DNA from 3 places in the Pseudomonas sp. microsymbiont 2 genome. Region 3 is predicted to be linked to each of the others. Evidence: riboswitches for the same ligand, from Rfam matches in the RefSeq annotation. Region 3 holds a riboswitch; each other region holds the start of a gene.

Region 1 (4,424 bases), 250 kb from region 3:
GATAGGCTGCCGGGCTGCGCACCGGCATCACTGCCGGGCTCCGGCGAACAGCCGTGGATGCAGGGCGGTCGCCAGGTGCTCGATCGCCGCGGCGTTGTCCACCGAGGGCGTCACCTGCAGGTACGACAGCACCACGAAGCGCCGCTCACGGATGGCGGTGACGTCGCCCAGGGCTGGATGCTGGAGCAGGAAGTCGCGCTTGTGCTGCCAGGATGTCGGTCCGTAGTCGACGATCACGATGACTTCGGGGTCGCGCTCGACCACGCTTTCCCAGCTGACTTCGGTCCAGCTGGCCCGCACGTCGGCCATGACGTTGTCGCCACCTGCCGTGGTGATCAGCGCCTGGGGCATGCCCAGGCGGCCAGAGGTGGTCGGGCGGTCTTCGCCGCTGTCGTAGAGAAAGACCCGGGGCCGGGCGTGCGCGCCGGCCAGTGCAGTGGTCACCCGCGCCACGCGCTGGCGCAGCTGCTCGATCAGGGTTTCGGCCCGAGGGGCCACAGCGAAGATCCGCCCCAGGTTGGCCAGGTCGGTGTACAGGTCGTCGAGGCTCGCGGGCGGCCTGGGCATGATGCGCGAGCAGGACTCGCTGAGCTCGTACACCGGGATCCCGAAGGCCGCCAGGCGCTGCGGGGTGACCGGCCCGCCGACCTGCATGCCGTAGCTCCAGCCGGCGAACAGGAAGTCGGCGTCGGCATCCAGCAGGTTCTCCACCGACGGGTAGCGCGGGGCGAGTTCCGGCAGGCCGCGCAAGGACTGGCGCATCGACGGATCGAGGCTTTTCCAGCCGCTGATGCCGCTGTAGCCGACCATGCGCTCGCGCAGGCCCAGGGCCAGCAGCATGCCGGTCAGGTTGACATCGTGGCTGACGGCCCGCTGCGGGGCATGCGCGAAGGTCACGTCGCGGTCGCAACTGCGCACGCTGACGGGGTAGTCGCCGGCCAGGGCGTGCAGGGGCAGGGCAACGAGCAGGGTGCAGAGCAGGCGCTTCATGCGTGGCTGATCCAGGTGATGCGTGGGTGCTGCCCCACGGGATGGCGGTCGACCAGGGCGTGGACACCGAATACCTCGGCCAGGCACTGCTCGGTCAGGACCTGGGCGGGCGTGCCCTGGGCGACGATGCGCCCTTGCTCGATCACGTACAGCCGATCGCAGTAGGTCGCCGCCAGGTTCAGGTCATGGAAACTGGCCAGCAGGCTTAGGCCGGTACCGCGCAGGTGGTGCAGCAGCGCGAGCTGGTGGCGTGGGTCCAGGTGATTGGTCGGCTCGTCCAGCACCAGCAGGCGCGGCTGCTGGGCCAGGGCGCGGGCCAGCAGCACGCGTTGCTTCTCGCCACCGGACAGGCCGCTGAAGCCCTGCCCGGCAAGCGCGTCCAGGCCCAATTGATGCAGGGCCTGGTCGATCGGCGCCGGGTCGCCGTCACCGTCCAGCCAACCCAGGTGCGGGGTACGGCCCATGGCGACCACGTCGCGCACGCTCAGGCCAAAGTCCTCGGGAAATTCTTGCTGCATGACCGCGATGCGCTGCGCCAACCAGCGCGGTGGCTGGTGCCAGATGTCCTGGCCCTCGAACAGTACCTGTCCGGCCTGCGGCCGGCTGAAGCGGTAGGCGCAGCGCAGCAGGCTGGTCTTGCCGCTGCCGTTGGGGCCGATCAGGCCGACGCACTCGCCGGGGTGCACGTCGAGGTCGATGCCCTCGAGCAGGGGCGGCCCGCCGGAGAATGGCGACCAGCGCAGGCGCTCGATGCGCAGGAGGGGCGAAGCCATGGAAAAGCCACCGTCGCGAAGTGAATGAGTCCGACGGTGAGCGTGCGTGAAGGCATTGCAGACAGCAGGAGGCCGCAAGACCGGCGCGCACCCGCCCACCGCGGGAGTAGCCAACAGGGGTTCCAGGCCGGTCTCCGGGCTTGCGAGGGTCATGGGGCATTCACCTTCCCATGCCGGCGGCACAGTGGTCTGTCGAATGCCTTGCTCGCTTACCGTTGCGGGGGCAGCGCCGGACTACCCGCGCAAGGCGCGGTACCGGCTTCCCGTTTAACCCCTGGCGCGGCGGCCAGGGACACCTGAAAACAAGGGGCGCATCTGAGCATTTATGCGCGGATGAGTCAATGCGCGCACCCTGTGGGAGCGGGTTTGTCGGGACGCCGAACCGTCGCGAAGCAGGCGCCACGGTGAATGGCACCGGCTGCGCCGGTGTTCGCGGCTAAAGCCGCTCCCACAGCGCCCCGCTGAGTCAATGGGTTATGTGCTACTCGCGCTTCGACACCAGCGTCAGGATGTCATAGCTGGCCACCAGCTCACCCAGCTGGTTGGTCACTTCCACATCCCAGGCCACCACGCCCTGGGGCTGCCCCAGCGGGCTGGCCTTGTCCTGGTCGATCTTGCGCTTGCAGGTCAGCCGCGCCTGGATGGTATCGCCGATGCCCACCGGCGTGATGAAGCGCAGGGTGTCCAGGCCGTAGTTGGCCAGCACCGGCCCTTCACCGGGGCTGACGAACAACCCGGCCGCCGCCGACAGCACGAAGTAGCCATGGGCGATGCGCTTGCCGAACTGCGACTGCTTGGCGGCGATGTCATCGAAGTGCATGTAGAAGTGATCGCCCGACAGGCAGCCGAAGCTGACCAGATCGGCTTCGGTGACGGTACGACGGTGAGTGAGCAGCGACTCGCCGATGCGCAGGTCGTCGAAATGACGGCGGAAGGGATGGACCTCGGTCTCGATCACCTCGGCGCCACGCACGTATTCGCCGGTCACGGCCATCAGCATGCTCGGTGAGCCCTGGACCGCGGCGCGCTGCAGGTAGTGCTTCACCGCGCGCAAGCCACCCAGCTCTTCGCCGCCCCCCGCACGCCCTGGGCCGCCGTGCTTGAGTTGCGGCAAAGGCGAGCCGTGGCCGGTGGATTCCTTGGCCGCTTCGCTGTCGAGCACCAGCAGACGCCCGTGCCAGGCGGCCGCAACCGGAATGGCGCGGGCCGCCACGGCGCGGTCGGCGGTCACCAGGGTCGCCACCAGGCTGCCTTTGCCACGGGCGGCCAGGGCCAGGGCTTCATCGAGGTCGTCATAGGCCATCAGCGTGCTGACCGGGCCGAACGCCTCGATATCGTGGGCGCCGCCATCGCCGTGGGGATCACGGGCCAGCAACAGGGTCGGGGCGAAGAACGCGCCTTCGGCCACGCCTTGGCCTACCGGCGCGAAGCCGTCACTGGCGCCCAGCAGCTGGTCGCAGCTGTCCAGCAACAGGCGCACGCGCTCGGCGACGTCGCGTTGCTGATCGTGGGAGGCCAATGCGCCCATGCGCACGCCCTCCACCGAAGGATCGCCCACCACCACCTTGCGCAGACGTTCGCGCAGGTGGCTGGCCACGGCATCGAGATGCCTGGCCGGAACGATCGCGCGACGGATTGCCGTGCATTTCTGCCCGGCCTTGGTGGTCATCTCCCGCGCCACTTCCTTGATATACAGCTCGAATTCCTCGCTGTCGGGGCTGACGTCCGGCCCCAGGATCGCGCAGTTGAGCGAGTCGGCCTCGGCAGTGAACGGCACCGAGTGGCGTATCAGGTTCGGCGTGACGCGCAGCTTGGCGGCGGTGTCGGCGGAACCGGTGAAGGTCACCACGTCCTGGCCTTGCAGGCGGTCGAGCAGATCGCCGGCGCCGCCGATCACCAGTTGCAGGCTGCCGGCCGGCAGCAAGCCGGAGGCGTGCATCAGGCGCACCACGGCTTCGCTCAGGTAGCTGGTCGACGTGGCCGGCTTGACGATGCACGGCATGCCGGCGAGGAAGGTCGGGGCGAACTTCTCCAGCATGCCCCAGATCGGGAAGTTGAAGGCATTGATATGCACGGCCACGCCGGCGCGTGGCACCAGGATGTGGCTGCCGGCGAAATGACCTTGCTTGCCCAGCGGAATCGCCGGGCCTTCATGCATCAGGTTGCCCGACGGCAGGTCGCGTCGGCCCATGCTGGAATAGGCGAACAGCGTGGCGTTGCCGCCCTCGATGTCGATCCAGCTGTCGGCGCGGGTGGCGCCAGAGTGGTGGGAAAGGGCGTACAGCTGTTCCTTGCGTTCGGCCAGGTACAGTGCCAGCGCTTTCAGGCGCGCGGCGCGCTGCTGGAAGTCCATGGCCAGCAACTGTCGCAGGCCCTGGGCGCGGGCGAAGTCCACGGCTTCGGCGAAGTCCGGGCGTTCTTCTGGGCTGTGGGCCAGGATGTGGCCGTCGAGGGCGCTGCGCAGAGCCTGGGCGCCGTGCTGGCCGATCCAGCGACCGGCGATGAAGCTTTGCAGGGTAGGGGCGGCGGACATGCTGTTCTCCAAGCAGTTCTAAAGGACAGGGCGCAGTTACCACAGCGCCAGGGTGTAGCCGATGATCAGGCGGTTCTCGTCCAGGGCGTTGGTCAGGCCGTTGCCAGAGCGGAAGGTGACGTTGCGCC
Region 2 (4,424 bases), 350 kb from region 3:
GTACTGGCGATCGAGCAGGTTGTTCACCTGCAGGCCCAGGCGCACATCCGGCAGCACCTGCCAGCCGAGATTGGCATCGACCACGGTGTAGCCGGGCACTTGCTGGCTGTTGGCGACGTCGGCGTAGCGCTGGTCCACATAGCGCAGGCCGATACCGGCGTCGACGGTCTGGCCGAAGCCTTTGCTCAGCCATAGGTTGGCGGTGCGGCGCGGGACGTTGGCCGGACGATTGCCGGCGCGGTCCATCACGCCCTGGGAGGTGCTTTGCAGATACTCGTCGTACTGCGCGCGCACCAGCGCGGCGTTGGCGGACAGCTGCCACTGGTTGCCCAGCGCCAGCTCCAGCGTGGCCTCGAGGCCATCGGAGGTCTGCTGGCCGGCTTGCTGCTGGAGCTTGGAGACCGGGTCATAGACCAGCAGCTTTTTCTTGACGATGTGGTAGGCGGCCAGGGTCCATTCCCCACGGCCTTCCCAGAAGCGCTGCTTGACGCCGAACTCGGTCTGCTTCGCCTCGGTCAGGTCGTAGTTCATCTGCGTCGGGCTGAGGCTGACCAGGTTGCTGACGCCGTCTTCGCTGGTGGAGTACTGGCCGTAGAACGACAGGTCTTCGGTCAGCGCATACACCAGGCCAACCCGCCAGTTGCCACCTTGCAGGCTGCGATCGTTGCGGGTGCCGTTGACCAGGTTGTCGCGCTCGATGTGGTTCTGGTCGCGGCGCACGCCGGTGACCAGCGACAGGCGTTCTGTCAGCTCGGTGCGGTTTTCGGCGAACAGGGCGAAGGTGCGGGTGGTGGACAGGGTCTGCGGCTTGAGCGGCGAGTCGCTGTGGAAGCCACCCGGAGCCGGGTGCCAGGGGTCGATGTAGTCGCTTGGCTCGGCATCGATATAGGGCGAGTTGCTGTCGACGTTGAAGCGGATCCGGTTGTATTCAGCGCCGGCCACGGTCTTGCTGCGCAAGCCGAACAGGGTGTGGTCGAAGGTGAAGCTCTGGCGATCGCCGATCTGTTCCTGGTTGTGCTTGATCTCCAGGTAGCTGCCACGTTGCAGCAAACCGGTATCGGCCTGCCAGGTATAGTCCTCGGCGTTGCGCCAGTGACGACGGCTCTTGATGTAGTAGAGCTGGTTGCTGGCGCTGACGTTGTCGCTGATGACCCAGTCGGTGTTGAAGCGCGTCCATTCGTCGTGGTAGCGCTGCACGTCGTTGCGCACGTTGTAGTTCTTCTTGCTCAGGCTGCCGCGCAGGTGACCATCGATCAGCGGGGTGCCAAAGTAGTTGGTCGGCTGCGCGTCGCCACGCTCGTGGGCGAGGGTGAAGCTCAAATCGTCGCTGGCATCGAAGCGCAGCGCGGCGCTGAGCGCCAGGCTACGTGAGTCGGTGCGGTCGACATAGCCGTTGCCTTCCTGCTTGTTCAGGGTGACACGGTAGCTGAGGCGTTCGCTCAGGCTGCCGCCGCTGTCCAGGCCCAGTTGCTGGCGATCCCAGGAGCCATAGCCGAGGCGTACATGATTGCGGATTTCGCCGGCGAACGGCTTTTTCGGGATCACATTGACCACCGCGCCGGTGGCGCCCTCGCCATACAGCACCGAGGCCGGGCCGCGGATCACGTCGATGCGCTCGACCATCCACGGATCGACCGGGAAACTCTGGGTGCCGGCGCCGGTGTACAGCCGCGCGCCATCGAACAGGGTCATGACCGAGCTGTGCCCGGTGAAACCACGGGCGGAGAGGGCGGTGCCGCCATTGCCCGGGGTGCCGATGAAGGTGATGCCCGGCGAGCGGGTGACGGCGTCCTGCACGGTCAGGTTGTTGCGCTGCTGGATCTGTTCGGCGCTGATGCTACTGGTGCTGGCCGGGGTTTCCAGGGCGCTGAGGTTCAGCCGCGAACCGGCCTGGGTCGGGGTCGTCAGGTCGACGGTTGCCTGGTCGCGGGTATCGGTGATCGCCGTGGAGGGCAGGGTGAGGGCGCCGACCTCGTGCTCGTCGGCCAGTGCCGGCAAGGAGACGGCCAGGCAGGCCGCCAGGGTATGAAGCTTGGGGTATCGGGACATGTCGTTCCACTGCTGCAGGAATGAATGGATCCCGGTGGAAACAATGCATAGACGCGCGACCCACGCACGCAGGCGCGCACGCGGATACCGGCCTGCGCCCGCCCACCGCGGGTTGCCAAGTGGAGCTTCAGGCCGGTCTCCGGGCTTGCGAGGGTCATGAGGCCTTCACCTTCCCATGCTGGCGCACAGTGGTCTGTCGAAGGGCTCGCTCGCTTACCGTTGCGGGGGCAGCGCCGGACTTGTCGTGACTACGACGCACCGGCTTCCCGTTTCACCCTGCGCGCGACGGCGCAGGACACCTGAAACTGGCGCGCATCTGACCATCGAATGGTGGGGGAGTCAATCGTTCGAGTGGGCGGGCGGCGCCGTGCAGTCGCTGTCGCAGAGCTGTCGGCGAGTCAGCGTCCGCGCCGTCGGGACACCCGCGCCTCGATATTCTTGCGACCGATCAGCAGGGCGGGCTTTTCCACCACCGGCTCATCGGCCAGCCACTTGTACATCACCAAGCTGTCCACCAGGCCCAGTTCGGCATGGCGGTAGGCCTTGGGCAGGCGCCCCACGGTCTCGAAGCCGAGCTTGTGCCACAGCGCCACGGCCACTTCGTTGGTGGCCACCACCGAGTTGAACTGCAGGGCCAGGAAGCCCTCCTGGCGAGCGAGCTTCTGCGAGTGTTCGCACATCAGCCTGGCCACGCCACGGCCACGGGCGTTCTCGCAGACCATGTAGCCGCAGTTGCCCACGTGGCCGCCGGGGCCGGCGGCATTGGCCTTGAGGAAATACGAGCCGAGCAGTTCGCCGTCCTGCTCGGCCACCAACGTGCGCAGGGGCGTTTGCAGCCAGAGCGCGCGGGCCTGCTCGAAGCTCAGTTGTGGGTCGAAGGCGTAGGTCTGGCGCGCCTGGACGATGGCCTGGAAGGTCGGCCAGAAGCGCTCGAAGTCTTCCGGTGTCATGGGGCGAATGTGGATCATGGCGACTCCTGCGCGGGCTGGGGCGCCAAGTCTGGTGGGGACCGCGCCGCCGCGCAAGGGCGGCGGCGCAATTGCCCTCAACCGTCGGCCTTGCCCACCGCGTCCAGGGCCCGGGCCGAATACACCAGGGCGGCGCCGGCATTCATCGCCACCGCCACGCCCAGCGCCTCGGCGATCTCTTCACGGCTGGCTCCATGCTTGACCGCCTGCTGCGAATGCACGGCGATGCAGCCGTCGCAGCGGGTGGTGACGGCCACGGCCAGGGAGATCAGCTCGCGGGTCTTGGCGTCCAGGTGGTTGGTCTTGGCCCCGGCGCCGCTGGCGGTCATGTAGCCGGCCACGGTATCGGGAGAGAGGTGCTTGAGATCGCCGATGCCGGCCATCAACTGCTTACGGTAGGCGTCCCAGTCCATCATGCTCATCGTCTTCACCTTGTCAGGTTGGTAACAGGAGCTTTGAGGCTAGACGATGTTCGGGCGGTGGGAGGCAGCCCGCTCCCATGCCGGGAGCGAGCCTGAGGCACGATCAGATGTAGATGAACACCAGCACCAGCGCTGCGACCACGGCCCACTTCTCCAGGTAGTAGCGGGTGCGGTTGCGTTTTTTCATCGCCTTGCCGCGCTCACGGATCTTGTAGATGCGGGTGAACAGGCGGTTGATGCCACCGGTCTTGTCGCTGGCGTCGTTGGGCGCGGCGGCGGCGGCCATGACGTTGCGGCTGAACCAGCGGTTGAAGGCGGTCGCCCAGCGGTACTTGAGCGGGCGTTCGACGTCGCAGAACAGGATGATGCGGTTGTGCTCGGTGGTGTTGGCGGCGTAGTGAATGTAGGTCTCGTCGAACACCACGCCCTGGCCGTCGCGCCAGGAGTACTTCTCGCCGTCCACGTCGATGTAGCAGCCATCGTCGTTGGGCGTGTCCAGGCCCAGGTGGTAGCGATAGGAACCGGCGTACGGGTCACGGTGGCGCACCAGCTTGGCGCCCGGTGGCAGGGTGGCGAACATCGCCGCCTTGACCGTGCCGATGTTCTGGAGCAGTTCGGTGGTGCGCGGGCACAGGGTCATCGCCGAAGGGTGGCTCTCGCCGTACCATTTCAGGTAGAAGCGCTTCCAGCCGGTCTTGAAGAACGAGTTGAAGCCGACATCGTCGTAGTTGTCGGATTTCTTGATCTCGCCGGCGTGCAGCAGGCGCTGGCCTTCCTCGCGGATTTCCTGCCAGTGGTCCTGCAGGGGCTGCAGTTCGGGGAAGGCCTCCACCGGCAGGTACGGCTTGGCCGGGTGCTTGGAGAACAGGTAGAGGAAGGCGTTGACCGGGGCCAGGAAGCTGGAGTGATCGCCCAGCTGGCGGGTCAGCTTGTGGCGGACGCGCCCGCGCAGGTGAACGTAGGCGATCGAGAAGACGAAGATCAG
Region 3 (4,424 bases):
GCGAGCTGTCGCCATAGCGGGTCAGGATGACCGTCTGGGCGACATCGGGCAGGGTCAGCTCGCAGCCCAGCAGCGCGGCGCTGGCCGCGGTGGCGGTCACTCCGGGGATGATCTGGTAGTCGATACCCAGCTCGCGCAAATGGCGGATCTGCTCGCCGATGGCACCGTAGAGGCTGGGGTCGCCACTGTGGACCCTGGCGACATCCTCACCTTTGGCGTGGGCCTGGCGCATGGCTGTGACGATCTGCTCCAGATGCAGCTCGGCGCTGTTGATCACGGTATGCGCGTGGTGCCCCTCCAGTACCGCGGGCGGGACCAGGGAGCCGGCATAGATGATCACAGGGCATTGCCGGATCAGGCGCTGGCCCTTGACCGTGATCAGTTCCGGGTCGCCGGGGCCGGCGCCGATGAAGTAGACCGTCATGGGGGTTCCTTGCAGAAAAAGGGCGGATTATCCGCCGATGGCCAGCGCCAGGGTAGCGCCACCGAGGACCTGGCGCGGTACATGCAGGCGTGGCCGGTCGGTTGCACGACCGGCCAGCGCCAGCGCGGTGCTTTCGGCAACGCCCCAGCAGCCGGTCTGGGCGTAGGCATTGGCCGAGCGCTGGCTGAGCAGGGGCTCGAAGACGAGCAGGTGCTCGGCCTCGAAGCATACGAAAGGCAACCCGAGGCGCTCGGCCAGCGCCAGCAGGCCGGGCTCGCGGGCCTTGGGGGCGATACTGGCGATCGCCCCCAAGGCAGAAAGCGGCAGGGCATTGCTGGCGAGGGTCTGACGCAGCAGCACCGCCAGGGTTTCCACCGGGCAGCCCCGGCGGCAGCCGAAGCCGGCATACAGCACCGGCGGATACACGGACATCAAGCCTGGCTGGAGCGGCGGTACAGCCAGGCGCTGAGCAGGCCCAGGGCCAGCCAGAACGCGGCATTGGTCAGCCAGGAGGCGATCTTGAACTGCGTCGCGAGGGCTTGCGGGGCGAGGCTCTCATGCACGGCGGGCTGCGGTGCGCCGATCAGGTGTGGAAGCACCAGCAGGGCAACGCCAAGCGCCTTGAGCAGCCAGTGTCGAGCGAACACCAGCAGGGCCAGGCCGCCTGCCGTGGCGGCGGCGGTGCCGATCCACCAGGTCTGGCGTTGGCCGAGGTCGGCGGCTGCGGTGCCGGGCAGTTCCGGCGGCAGGCCAAGGGTCGGCGCCAGGCAGAACACGGCGAAGCCAGCCAGGCCCCAGAGCGCGCCGGTGGTCACGCGGCCAGGTTCGCGCAGGCTGTAGAGCGCGGCGAGGATCAGGGCGAAGCCCACCGCGACCACCAGGTTGCCGCCTGTGGTGGACAGCACGCGTTGCCAACCGTCTTCCGGGGCCCAGGCCTCGGCACCGTGTTCGTGCTCATGGGCGGCGGCGGTTTCGCCATGCTCGTGATGTTCGGTGACGGGGGCCGCGCTTTCATAGGTCTCTGCCTGGAGAATGAGCGGGGCCACCCAGAAACTCTGCAGCAAGGTCAGCAAAAGGGCCGCAAGCAGCCCGCTGAAGCCCGCGGTACGGGCAATACGCGTGATCATGCGGGTCTACTCAGTGGCAGGGGAAGGCGGCGCTGTGGCGGGTATCGTGGGCGGCGTTGTGCACCGCCTCGATGTGCGAGAATCCGGCGAAATACACCAGGCACAGACCCAGCAGGCTGGCGCCTGCCGCGACGATCAAGCGCTGGCTGAGGGTGATGGGGGTGGCGACGCTGTGCTTGGCACTGGTGTAAGGCATGACGCGTTCCTCTGCTGCTTTATTATGGCAACGGGCAAGCGCGACGCTCCAAGGCACGACTCGCCCTGGGAATACGACAGCGCCCGCCCACCGCGGGGTGTTCATCCGCACGTCAGGCCGGTCTCCGGGCTGGCGAGGCTGGAGCGGGGCTCCATCGAGGGCGGCCACCTTCCCATGCCGACGCGCTGGCACAGTGGTCTGGACGTCTCTCTCGCTTACCGTTGCGGGGGCAGCACCGGCTTTGTCCGCACACTGTCGAGGCGGCGTGACGCACCGGTTTCCCGTTTCACCCCCGATGGGGGCACCTGAACGCAATGCGCTAGCAAATCATGGGGCACGGCTTGCGTCAATCGCGGCGGCGGTTGACCGCGAAGCAGGCACTGCGTAGCCTTGCCGCTTCGAGGTTCTCCGGCCCAGGCCGGAGCTAAGACGGGAACGCGGTACAAGCCGCGGCTGCCCCCGCAACTGTAGGCACTGAAGGGTTCGGCACAGCCACTGCGTAACGCGCGGGAAGGCGCCGGCCCACCGGCATCGAAACCGGAACGGTGCAAGCCAGGAGACCTGCCTCGTGACGTTTTCGACTTTCAACCGGGCGGGGTGATCCGGTGGCGAACGCGCCCGGCCGGCCTGGCCGAGGCTGTCGTCCGGCCTGCCCGCGCCATTGCTGCCAAGGGCATCGCGACATGAAAACACTGGCCAAGCTTCCCGTCACCATCGTCACCGGCTTCCTCGGCTCGGGCAAGACCACCTTGCTCCGCCACATGCTCGACAACGCCCAGGGCCGCCGCATCGCGGTGATCGTCAACGAGTTCGGCGAGCTGGGCATCGACGGCGAGATCCTCAAACAGTGCAGCATCGGTTGCACCGAGGAAGAAGCCAACGGCCGCGTCTACGAGCTGGCCAACGGCTGCCTGTGCTGCACCGTGCAGGAAGAGTTCTTCCCGGTCATGCGCGAGCTGGTGGCCCGTCGCGGCGATCTCGACCATATCCTCATCGAAACCAGCGGGCTGGCGCTGCCCAAGCCGCTGGTGCAAGCGTTCCAATGGCCGGAGATCCGCAACGCCTGCACCGTCGACGCGGTGATCACCGTGGTCGACAGCCCGGCGGTGGCCGCCGGCACCTTCGCCGCCTACCCGGAGCAGGTCGATGCCCAGCGCAAGCTCGACCCCAACCTCGACCACGAGTCGCCGCTGCACGAGCTGTTCGCCGACCAACTGGCCAGCGCCGACCTGGTGGTCCTGAACAAGGCCGACCTGATCGATGCCCAGGGCCTGGCCAAGGTCCGCGCCGAAGTCGCCGAGGAGCTGCCGTCGGCGGTCAAGGTGATCGAGGCGAGCAGCGGTCGTCTGCCGCTGGAGGTATTGCTGGGCGTGGGCGCCGAATCCGAGGCGCATATCGACGGCCGTCGCACCCACCACGATTCGCACCATGACGGCGACGACCATGATGATCACGACCATGATGCCTTCGACTCGATCTCCATCGACCTGCCCGAGGCCGACGACAGCCTGCTGCTCGACGCGCTGACGCAGTTGGTCACCGAATTTGGCATCCTGCGCGCCAAGGGCTTCGCTGCCATCCCGGGCAAGCCGATGCGGCTGCTGATCCAGGGCGTGGGCACGCGTTTCGACAAGCACTTCGACCGTGCCTGGCGCCAGGACGAGCCGCGCATCACCCGCCTGGTGCTGATTGGCCAGGACCTCGATGCGGTGCAACTGGAGGCGCGCCTGCGCCAGGCCCTGGGCGCCTGAGCCATGCATCTGCTGCGGACCCAGCCCGGCGGTTTCGTGCCGGACGACAGCATTGCCGATCTCGGCCAGACCCCTGCCGAGCTGGTGATCCTCTGCAGCGGCGATTCGCACCTGGCGCTGCTCGCCGAAACCGCCGAGCAGTTGCCCGAGGACTTCCCCAGCCTGCGCCTGGCCAATCCCATGCAGGTGCAGAACCACGCCTCGGTCGACCTTTATGTCGACGAGGTACTGCGTCACGCCAAGGTAATCCTGGTGTCGCTGCATGGCGGCGTGGGTTACTGGCGCTATGGTGTCGAACAGTTGGTCGAACTGGCCAGCCATGGCGTGCAGTTGATCCTGGTGCCGGGCGATGATCGTCCCGACCCTGAATTGACCGGCCTGGGCACGGAGCGCGGCGAGCATGCCGAGCGGCTTTGGCACTATCTGCGCCAGGGCGGCAAGGGCAACGCGCTGAACCTGCTCAATTGCCTGGCCAGTCAATGGCTGGGGCGTGATTACGCCTGGAGCGAGCCCCAGCCTTTGCCGCGTACCGCCGTGTACCACCCGGCCAGGGCCAGCGCGGCGCTCGAGGACTGGTACGCCGAGTGGCATCCCGAGTGGCCGGTGGCCCCGTTGCTGTTCTATCGCTCGCATCTGCAGGCGGCCAACACCGCGTTCGTCGACGTGTTCTGCCAGCGTCTGCAGGCCTGTGGCTTGAACCCGTTGCCGATCGCGGTGGCCAGCCTCAAGGAGCGCGCCTGTCTCGATCAGGTCGAGGCCTGGCTCGACGAGGTGCAGGCCGAGGTGGTGATCAACACCACCGGATTCGCCCTGTCCAGCCCGGAGCAGCCCAACCTGCGTCCCCTGCGCCGCGACGTGCCGGTGCTGCAGGCCATCTGCGCCCAGGACAACCAGCCCGCCTGGGAACAGAGCGAACAGGGCCTCGG

Evidence for each region. A riboswitch is a leader RNA that binds a small molecule or an ion and turns the genes downstream of it on or off. The one in region 3 is predicted to bind cobalamin.
Region 1: another riboswitch for cobalamin. It lies ahead of ACYUME_RS13680 (ABC transporter ATP-binding protein); the one in region 3 lies ahead of cobW (cobalamin biosynthesis protein CobW).
Region 2: another riboswitch for cobalamin. It lies ahead of ACYUME_RS16355 (TonB-dependent receptor); the one in region 3 lies ahead of cobW (cobalamin biosynthesis protein CobW).

The regions. Positions count from the first base shown of each region.
Region 1 covers NZ_CM139112.1:3,048,710-3,053,133, reverse strand. Annotated here, with positions in the region: gene ACYUME_RS13690 (FecCD family ABC transporter permease) at 1-31, opposite strand, end outside; gene ACYUME_RS13685 (ABC transporter substrate-binding protein) at 28-990, opposite strand; gene ACYUME_RS13680 (ABC transporter ATP-binding protein) at 987-1,763, opposite strand; cobalamin riboswitch at 1,872-2,078, opposite strand; gene paaZ (phenylacetic acid degradation bifunctional protein PaaZ) at 2,245-4,296, opposite strand; gene ACYUME_RS13670 (OprD family porin) at 4,333-4,424, opposite strand, start outside.
Region 2 covers NZ_CM139112.1:3,648,207-3,652,630, reverse strand. Annotated here, with positions in the region: gene ACYUME_RS16355 (TonB-dependent receptor) at 1-2,049, opposite strand, end outside; cobalamin riboswitch at 2,163-2,367, opposite strand; gene ACYUME_RS16350 (GNAT family N-acetyltransferase) at 2,448-3,017, opposite strand; gene ACYUME_RS16345 (carboxymuconolactone decarboxylase family protein) at 3,095-3,439, opposite strand; gene lpxO (lipid A hydroxylase LpxO) at 3,543-4,424, opposite strand, start outside.
Region 3 covers NZ_CM139112.1:3,299,231-3,303,654, reverse strand. Annotated here, with positions in the region: gene cobM (precorrin-4 C(11)-methyltransferase) at 1-424, opposite strand, end outside; gene ACYUME_RS14700 (cobalamin biosynthesis protein) at 452-856, opposite strand; gene ACYUME_RS14695 (CbtA family protein) at 856-1,551, opposite strand; gene ACYUME_RS14690 (CbtB domain-containing protein) at 1,562-1,747, opposite strand; cobalamin riboswitch at 1,846-2,072, opposite strand; cobalamin riboswitch at 2,132-2,330, shown strand; gene cobW (cobalamin biosynthesis protein CobW) at 2,431-3,498, shown strand; gene cobN (cobaltochelatase subunit CobN) at 3,502-4,424, shown strand, end outside.